DNA from 4 places in the Anaerobacillus sp. 63XJN7_5_ISO-PGPR-S23-430 genome. Region 1 is predicted to be linked to each of the others. Evidence: riboswitches for the same ligand, from Rfam matches in the RefSeq annotation. Region 1 holds a riboswitch; each other region holds the start of a gene.
The links. Region 1 has a riboswitch for S-adenosylmethionine ahead of mtnK (S-methyl-5-thioribose kinase). Riboswitches for the same ligand answer to the same signal wherever they lie in the genome.
Positions count from the first base shown of each region.

Region 2: it holds a riboswitch for S-adenosylmethionine, as region 1 does, so the genes downstream of both, AC0VYJ_RS13695 (Na+/H+ antiporter NhaC family protein) here and mtnK (S-methyl-5-thioribose kinase) in region 1, are expected to answer to the same signal.
Region 3: it holds a riboswitch for S-adenosylmethionine, as region 1 does, so the genes downstream of both, AC0VYJ_RS19255 (MetQ/NlpA family ABC transporter substrate-binding protein) here and mtnK (S-methyl-5-thioribose kinase) in region 1, are expected to answer to the same signal.
Region 4: it holds a riboswitch for S-adenosylmethionine, as region 1 does, so the genes downstream of both, AC0VYJ_RS07380 (assimilatory sulfite reductase (NADPH) flavoprotein subunit) here and mtnK (S-methyl-5-thioribose kinase) in region 1, are expected to answer to the same signal.

Region 1 is NZ_CM149686.1:760,289-762,489, reverse strand. Features, by position in the region: gene AC0VYJ_RS04145 (carbon-nitrogen family hydrolase) at 24-806, shown strand; SAM riboswitch class I at 893-1,029, shown strand; gene mtnK (S-methyl-5-thioribose kinase) at 1,144-2,201, shown strand, end outside.
Region 2 is NZ_CM149686.1:2,594,307-2,596,507, forward strand. Features, by position in the region: gene AC0VYJ_RS13695 (Na+/H+ antiporter NhaC family protein) at 54-1,349, opposite strand; SAM riboswitch class I at 1,420-1,523, opposite strand; gene AC0VYJ_RS13700 (alpha/beta fold hydrolase) at 1,717-2,201, opposite strand, start outside.
Region 3 is NZ_CM149686.1:3,711,665-3,713,865, reverse strand. Features, by position in the region: gene AC0VYJ_RS19260 (alpha/beta hydrolase family protein) at 1-826, shown strand, start outside; SAM riboswitch class I at 936-1,044, shown strand; gene AC0VYJ_RS19255 (MetQ/NlpA family ABC transporter substrate-binding protein) at 1,214-2,020, shown strand; gene AC0VYJ_RS19250 (methionine ABC transporter ATP-binding protein) at 2,042-2,201, shown strand, end outside.
Region 4 is NZ_CM149686.1:1,348,088-1,350,288, reverse strand. Features, by position in the region: gene AC0VYJ_RS07380 (assimilatory sulfite reductase (NADPH) flavoprotein subunit) at 1-1,162, opposite strand, end outside; SAM riboswitch class I at 1,326-1,437, opposite strand; gene AC0VYJ_RS07375 (hypothetical protein) at 1,597-1,974, opposite strand; gene AC0VYJ_RS07370 (ABC transporter ATP-binding protein) at 2,030-2,201, opposite strand, start outside.

The DNA of each region.
Region 1 (2,201 bases):
AAACATGTAAGGAGGACAAATCAATGAAAAACCTTGCCCTGTTGCAATTTGATATTGCTTTTGGCAATCCAGAAAAGAATTTCTCTAAAGTTGAAGAGCTTGTTTCTAAGGCGGTGAGTGACAAACCAGATATCATCGTTTTACCAGAATTGTGGTCCACAGGTTATGATTTATCTCGTCTTGATGAAATTGGAGATACTGATGCAGAAAAGTCGATTGCTTTTCTATCTCGCCTCGCCAAAAAAAACGACGTAAATATTGTCGGGGGCTCCATCGCTAAGCATCATAACGGCGAAGTAACGAACACCATGCTTGTGTTCAATCGAGATGGGCAGCTCGTTCATGAGTATAGCAAAGCGCACCTGTTTCGTTTAATGAATGAAGAGAAATTCCTCGTTTCTGGAAATGAAAAAAGTCATTTTACACTTGAAGAACTCCCATGTGCCGGGTTCATTTGTTATGATATTCGCTTTCCTGAGTGGCTTCGCCTTCATGCAGTTGAAGGTGCCCAAGTATTGTTCGTACCAGCAGAATGGCCAAAGCAACGCACCGATCATTGGCGAGCATTACTTATCAGTCGCGCGATTGAAAATCAGTGCTACGTGATTGCTTGTAATCGTGTCGGGGAAGATCCTGATAATACGTTTGGAGGACACTCATTGATCATTGATCCGTGGGGAACAATTATCGCAGAAGCAGGAGAAGAAGAGGTTATTTTAACAGGTTCTATTGACGAAGAGGAAATGTCATCAATCCGGAGTCGCATTCCTATCTTTGAAGATCGACGTCCAGATATTTATAAATAATATTCAAAATATTATTGACAAACATGTTCCTTTCTATGTAACATACATTTCAAGCGAAAAAATTGTAAAATAATTTCATAAACTTTCTCTTATCAAGAGCAGGCTGAGGGATTTGGCCCTATGACGCCCAGCAACCGACCTATTTTAAAGTCCAGATGAATCGATGACTTAAATGGCACGGTGCTACTTCCAACAGGATGATATTCATTCTGGAAGATAAGAGGTGTGAAGTATCTCTGTCTTCAAGCCTCTTTCTTCGGAAAGAGGCTTTTTTTATGCCGAAATTCCGATCTTCATGCAATACAACAACCATAAATAGTTGAAAGGGGAATTTTACATGGGTATTCAGATCACTTCAGGGTACACACCGTTTACAAGCGAAACAGTTGTGCAATTTTTAGAGCATCACGAGCTTTTGGATCGCACCGCTCCTGTTCATGTAAAGGAAATTGGCGATGGCAATTTAAATTATGTCTTTCATGTTCAACACAAGAAAACAGGACAATCCTGGATCGTCAAACAAGCCTTGCCTTATGCCAAAGTAGTTGGCGAATCCTGGCCGCTTACACTTGATCGGTCCAGAATTGAAAGCGAGGCGCTCAAGCAAGCTCACTCGCTCGTTCCTGACTTTTCTCCAATCGTTTATTTGCATGACTCTGAAAAAGCCGCAACGGTTATGGAAGATTTATCAACGCACACTATTTTACGCAAAGGACTTATTGAAGGACGTATATATCCTGAACTTGCAAGAAACGTCGGTACCTACCTCGCTCATACGCTCTTTTTCACTTCTGACTACGGTCTTGGTTCGGCAAATAAGAAAGAGCTTGCCAAACGGTTTAGTAATCCAGACTTATGTGGCATAACAGAAACCCTCGTATTTTCAGATCCTTTCTATAATGCCGAAAGCAATGCCTTTACAGAAGAGCTTCGAGCAGATGTTGAATCGCTCTGGGAAGATGACGATTTCCTCACTGAAGTGGCCTCCCTCAAACACTCTTTTTTAACAAAAGGAGAAGCTTTGATACATGGGGACTTACATACAGGTAGCCTGTTTGTTACGGAAAGCTCAACCAAAATAATCGATCCAGAATTTGCTTTCTATGGGCCAGCTGGTTTTGATGTCGGTGCTTTTATCGCCAATATTGCGCTTAGTATCCTGTCGCAGGAGGCCCATAGATCAGAAGAAGAGAAAGAAGGATACCTCGCTTATTTATTTGGCGTCACTACCGAGGTTTGGAACGTATTTGAATCTACTTTCCGATCATTATGGGACGACCATCTCTCAGAAGATAATCGTTATTCGAGAGGATACCTAGACGCTCTTCTACAATCTATTTTTGTCGATAGCATTGGATTTTCCGGCTGTAAAATCATCCGAAGAACGATTGGACT
Region 2 (2,201 bases), 1.8 Mb from region 1:
GCTTTTTAAATGCTCATATCAAATTTTAATTCAAGATTCTGTTTACTATCACTTTAGCCCTTTTTCGAAAAAGAGGGATAGTTGATGAAAATCGCAATAATTCCTGCAATAGCAATGAGGATTGGATAAATTGAATACGGTAGTAGAGCGAGTGGCGAAATCGACGCAAGACCTGCTACTGCAAGCACCTGTGCCCCATATGGGAGCATGCCCTGTATACTACCTGAGAAAATATCAAGAATACTAGCAGACTTTCGTGGGTCTACCCCATATTCTTCGGAAATGTTTTTCGCAAGTGGCCCCCCCATTATGATCGAAATGGTGTTGTTAGCTGTTGATAAATCAAGCACGCTTGCGAGACCGGCGATACCAAACTCTGCTCCTCTACGAGAAGTTACTTTGCTCAGGATTTTGTCCAATACGTATTGTATTCCTCCGTTATGCTTAATGACTTCAATCATCCCTCCGATGACGAGAGCAATCATGGCAAGGTCTTCCATCCCTTTTATGCCCTCTGTAACCGTGGAGATCAGTCCACTCATTCCAAATGTTCCGTTATATAAACCTACAATCCCAGCAAATAAGGTACCACTTACAAGTACAATAAGAACATTAACACCAGCGATCGCTGCGATCAGTACACCTAAATAAGGGATAATTGTAACGAAATCAAATGCGTGTTCTCCTCCAACCGTTGCTTGCTCTCCCATCGTTAAAGCACCATATACAATGGCTGTTACGATAGCAGCTGGCAAGACTATAAAAAAGTTTACTTTGAATTTATCTTTCATTTGCGTATTTTGTGTGCGTACTGCCGCAATTGTAGTATCTGAAATCATAGAAAGATTGTCACCAAACATTGCCCCACCTATGACCGCTGATAAAGCCAGTGCCGGGGCAACTCCGGTTTGCTCTGCAATTCCAATTCCAATGGGAGCAAGTGCTACAATCGTTCCCATCGATGTACCCATCGAAATAGAAATAAAACAGCCAATGACAAATAAACCTACGATTAAAAGATTAGCTGGTAGAATCGATATACCTAAATTAACAATCGAATCTACTGCTCCAATTTTTTCAGCTGTTCCGGCAAACGCCCCAGCCAGTAAAAAGACCAAAATCATTAATATGATATTCGTATTACCTGCTCCACGACAAAACACTTCCACTTTTTTCATAAAGCTTTCTTTTCGATTCATCGAAAGAGCTACGCCCGCCGCAATTAGAGAAGCGAGAATAACAGGCATACTATAAAAGTCCTTTGTTATGATAGCTGTACCAATAAAAAGCACAATAAATATTCCAAGGGGAAGTAAAGCCAGGCCGTTCCCCTTTATTTCTTTCTCCATTATTCATGTCTCCTTCATCTTTTATTCTGTCTCAATAAAAAAAGCCCACTTCAAGAGAAGAAGGCTTTTGCACTTATCTCTCAAGATTTCTCTTGCTGGAAGCAGCACCTTTCTGATGATCAGAGGTTGCTGAAGCTTCTTTGGGCCAGGTCCCTCCACTTCTCTTAATAAGAAATATACAATTATCAATGAGCGCATGCTTCATTTTACTTTTTCATAACGAGCTTTACTTTATCACGCATTATTCTGATGAGTCAACTTTGATTAACTGCATCAAAATAAACTCCTCATCCTTAAAGGAGTTTACCTGATTAACTAGTCTGGTTCAAGCTTTGTATGACTACCAATTTTTGCAATAGATCAATCTTTATTTTCCCAAAAACCGCTCAATATCCTTCATAATCGATTCCGGTTTTTCTTCTGGTAGAAGGTGACCGGTTTTTTCATAGATGATCAGTTTAGCATTGGGGAGATCGTTACTGAGACGCTTCCCAATTTTCAACGGCACAACTCTGTCATTTTCTCCCCATATTAGTAGGCTAGGTGTATGAATTTGATTTAGTTCAGCTTCTGACAAATCTCCTTCGCGATCTCGAATCATCCTAACTAATGACCGAAAGATACCCTCATTGAAGAAAGGTTGGATATATCCATCCATCATTTCTTCATCGATAAGGGAAGGATCATAAACACAATTAAGCAAATTTCCTCTGACACCTTTTCGATAAAGCCACCTTTTCAAGTATACCGAGAAAAAAGGTAAATACGATGTATACACTAGACTCTGTTTAGCCTTTTCAAGATATCCTGAACTGCACAGTAAAATATTCTTACTAACGAGATCATCTTTCA
Region 3 (2,201 bases), 1.3 Mb from region 1:
ATCAAATGCTGACGTTCTCGAATGCCTGGATCTCTCGACACCAGAAATGTTTACATACGCTGGGAAAGACGGTTTGGAGATTCAGGGCTGGCTCATGAAGCCAAAGGATTTTAAGGAAGATCAGGAACATCCCCTTATTCTTGAAATTCACGGTGGACCACATATGATGTATGGTAATTCATTTATGCACGAATTTCAGCTTCTTGCAGCAAAAGGATATGTTGTCCTTTATACGAATCCACGTGGTAGTCAGGGATATGGACAAGAGTTTGTGAATGGTTGCCGAGGAGATTATGGTGGGGGTGATTATGAGGATTTGATGGCGGGTGTTGATGCCGCTTTGAACAAGTATTCCTTTATTGATGAAGCTCAACTTTTCGTGACGGGAGGAAGCTACGGTGGCTTTATGACGAACTGGATTGTTGGGAAAACCGATCGATTCAAAGCAGCGGTTACCCAGCGCTCCATTTCGAATTGGCAGAGTTTCTATGGCGTTAGTGACATCGGATACTTTTTCACAAAGTGGGAAGTTGGAAGTGATTTAGATGAAAACCCTGCTAAGCTATGGCATCATTCACCGCTTAAGTATGTGGACCAAATCGAAACCCCACTTTTAATTCTTCATAGCGAAAATGATTACAGGTGCCCTATAGAGCAAGGAGAACAGTTATATGTGGCTTTAAAGCATCGTGGGAAGGAAACGATGTTTGTAAGATTCCCAGATTCTGATCATAATTTATCAAGAAGCGGTCATCCAGAACTACGAGTGGAACGACTTAAGCATCTAGGAAACTGGTTCGACAATTACCTAGAAGGAAGACAATAAGAAATCTTTCGACAAATAGCGGGCGGTGACAGGCACTTTTTGAGATCTTCCCTTGACGCCCTTCGAGAAAGATACTATACTATTGAAAATAGTTAAATAATATTGAAAACTCTTATCAAGAGTGGCAGAGGGACTGGCCCTGTGACGCCCAGCAACCATCTCAGTTCGTGAGAAAGGTGCTAATTCCAGCAGACGAGCAATCGTTTGAAAGATGAGAGAGAGTTCAGCGCTGCTGATAATGATGAAATGATACAACTCTCTCTGTACTTTACAGAGGGAGTTTTTTTATTGGGAGGGGATTTTAGCAGATCGAAGCACTTTTGCGCTTTTATATTTTAGCGCTAAAACGCTTTACATTACTATATGAACTTTAAAGGAGATTGAGAAATGAAGAAATCATTGTATTTATTAGGTGCACTTATTTTAGTCTTTTTGGCAGGTTGTTCTGGAAATGAGGCTTCTGGAGATTCAGAAGATGGCCCACTGAAGGTAGGGGTAACGGCTGGTCCGCATGAAGATGTGATGAACAAGGTGAAGGAAATCGCAGCGGAAGACGGGTTTGAAATTGAAGTGATTGCGTTTAATGATTATGTGATGCCAAATACAGCCCTTGATGAAGGGGAATTGGATGCGAACGTATTTCAGCATGAACCTTATTTGAATGATTATGTAAAAGAAAGAGGACTCGAGCTTTCCAAGGTAGCAACTACGATTACTTTCCCAATGGGAATTTATTCTGACAAATATAAGAGTCTTGATGAATTGCAAGAAGGCGACAAAGTTGGCTTGCCTAACCATTCAACAGGTGAACCTAGAGCGCTAATGTTGTTTGAGCAAGCTGGCATTATTGAGTTGAAAGATGGCGTTGGTGTTAAAGCAACGATCAAAGATATTGAGAAGAACCCTTATAATCTCGAATTTGTTCCATTAGAAGCTTCACAAATTCCAAGACAGCTTGGTGAGCTTGCGATTGCAGCAATTAATACGAACTTTGCAATGGAAAGTGGACGCGTACCGAAAGAAGATTCTCTTGAAATGGAACCCGAAGATTCCCCGTGGGTGAACGTGATTGCAACACAAACAGAGAACAAAGATGATGAACGTATTCAAAAGCTAGTGAACTACTATCAATCAGATGAAGTGAAGCAATTTATCCAGGACGAATTTAACGGTTCTGTTGTTGCATCCTGGTAATTCGAAAGAGGAGTGAGCACGATGATTCGATTAGAAAATATAACGAAAACGTATAAAAGCGGTGAGACGATTACGAAGGCGGTTGATGATGTTTCCATAGAAGTTGAGAAAGGAAGCATCTATGGCGTCATCGGTTATAGTGGTGCTGGAAAGAGCACGCTTGTCCGAATGGTGAATCTTC
Region 4 (2,201 bases), 590 kb from region 1:
GAACGTTTACAAACTCCTGTGCCGAGACGGTCCACGGTCCGTAGTCCTTCACCAAATCAATTAAATCTCTACCGTAAAGGTATGTTCTTAGTTCTTCGCCTTCCGCTTCAACCATGCGCTTAAGCTCAAAACTTGATGTCAGCTCTGCAATCTTCTTGAGCAATGGCTTTGTGAGACTCGTAATCTCATATGTTTTCGTTAAAGCTTCTTCAAGTGGCTGAACGTCACCCTTTTTGTTCACCATAACCTGTTCTTCTCGCTTCCAGTTCAGTTCATCGATTAGCTGACGGACAAGAGCAGTATCATTCTCCGGGTAAATACCAAGGCTATCACCCGGCTCATAATCAAGGTTCGATCCTTCAAGATCAAGCTCAATGTGCCGTGTTTCTTTATTCGATCCACGTCCATTCAAATTAACATTCTCAAGAATTTCGGCTTTGAATGGATTCGTTCTGGAATACGTCTGATTCGACTCATCAGGTTTTGTTTCAGAAGTCGATTCTCTCGTAGACTGATCTTCTTTCAATACTCCCGTCACGCCTTCGAACCACTCTTCTGCCGGCTCTTCGAAATCAAGATCACAATCTACACGAGGATAGAGCCTTGTTGCACCTAATTCTTCAAAGCGCTTGTCAAAATCTTTCCCGGTTTGGCAGAAAAATTCATAGGAGCTATCACCAAGTGATAAGACTGAGAATCTGAGACCATTTAATTCAGGGGCTCTCTTACTTTGAACAAAGTCATGGAAGCTTAACGCATTATCAGGAGGATCGCCATCTCCGTGGGTGCTTGTAATCAATAATAAATCTTCTACTTTTTTAAGCGACTTTGGCTTAAAATCATCAAGCGATGAAAGGGTAACGTTGTATTTCTCGTTTTCCAATCGCTCAAAGAAAGATTCCGCTAGTGACTGACAATTGCCAGTATGTGAGCCATAGAGAATCGTAAGCTCACGTGTTTTTGCTTCTTGTTTAGAGAATGCTTCTGAAGCAGAAACACCTTGAGCAACCGTCTCAGTAGCTGCCGCAGCTTCAGAGCTACCTGGTACGGAAAGGTATCCGCTCAGCCATATTTTCTGCGTCTCATTTAATGTTGGTAAGAGACGATTTAAAAGCTCCGTTTGTTCTTTGTCAAAAGGGCTATTCACAACCTGTAACTGCAATACAATCCACCTCACAATACTCAAATTTAATTCAATGTAATGAAAGTAGTTTACTCGGAATTAATAGCAAATAAATTCGTCTGCATTCCCCCTAACCCATTCAACACAAAAAACCTCTCTTCTCAAAACATAAGAAGAAAGGTTTGTAAGTACGAAGCCAGTCTTCTTATCTTTCAGGATAAACCTGCTGGATTTGGCACAGTATGAGATGAAGGATCATCTCATCGGTTGCCGAAGCTTCATAGGGCCAGTCCCTCCACCTCTCTTGATAAGAAATGTTGCTATCAAATTGTATATGACAATGATTGGTTCAAATGTTATCTCGAGATCGAATAAAAGTCAATATATTATTAGAAAATTATCATCATTCAATTAACTAAATGCTGCTAACACCAGCAATCTTCATGAAAAATAATCCAAATGATTCAGGTCTTTTATCCCTGCCGTTGTCCCTCTTGTATCCTATTCCGAATGCGCATGAAATCAATCGTATTCGCCATGACAAGAGATAGAATCATAAGAATCATCAACCAACTGGAGTAGTCAAAAGGCAGCACCAACAAGAGAAAAGCTATGAAAGAAAAAACGCAGGAGCGAATGACATGATCTTTAAATGTGACGTTAACTTTTTTCCCACGTTTCCATTTCAACAAGTTCACCGCAATACCAAATATCGATAGAAGCATGCATATGACATACGCCCAGAGTGGAAGGTCGTAATCCACTATAAAAATGGTAGACGATAGAAACAGCGTCAATACCGTATATCGAATCGCAATTTCTTTATGGGTTAGCGAAGCAAAATCCTTCAATACATACCTCCTTTTGACGATGAACGAATTTGGCCATTTTTGAGATACACGGTCCTTATGCAGATGGATAAGCTGGCTTCATCTCATTTGAAATCACCTGAACCCAAGGTCGCTCTCTGTTCCACGTCACTTCTAAAGGGACGCCCATACTTTTACTAAGATGTTCAGCTGTTAACACATCTTTCTTCTTGCCATTCACTGCAATTCGACCATTTTCCATAATCATA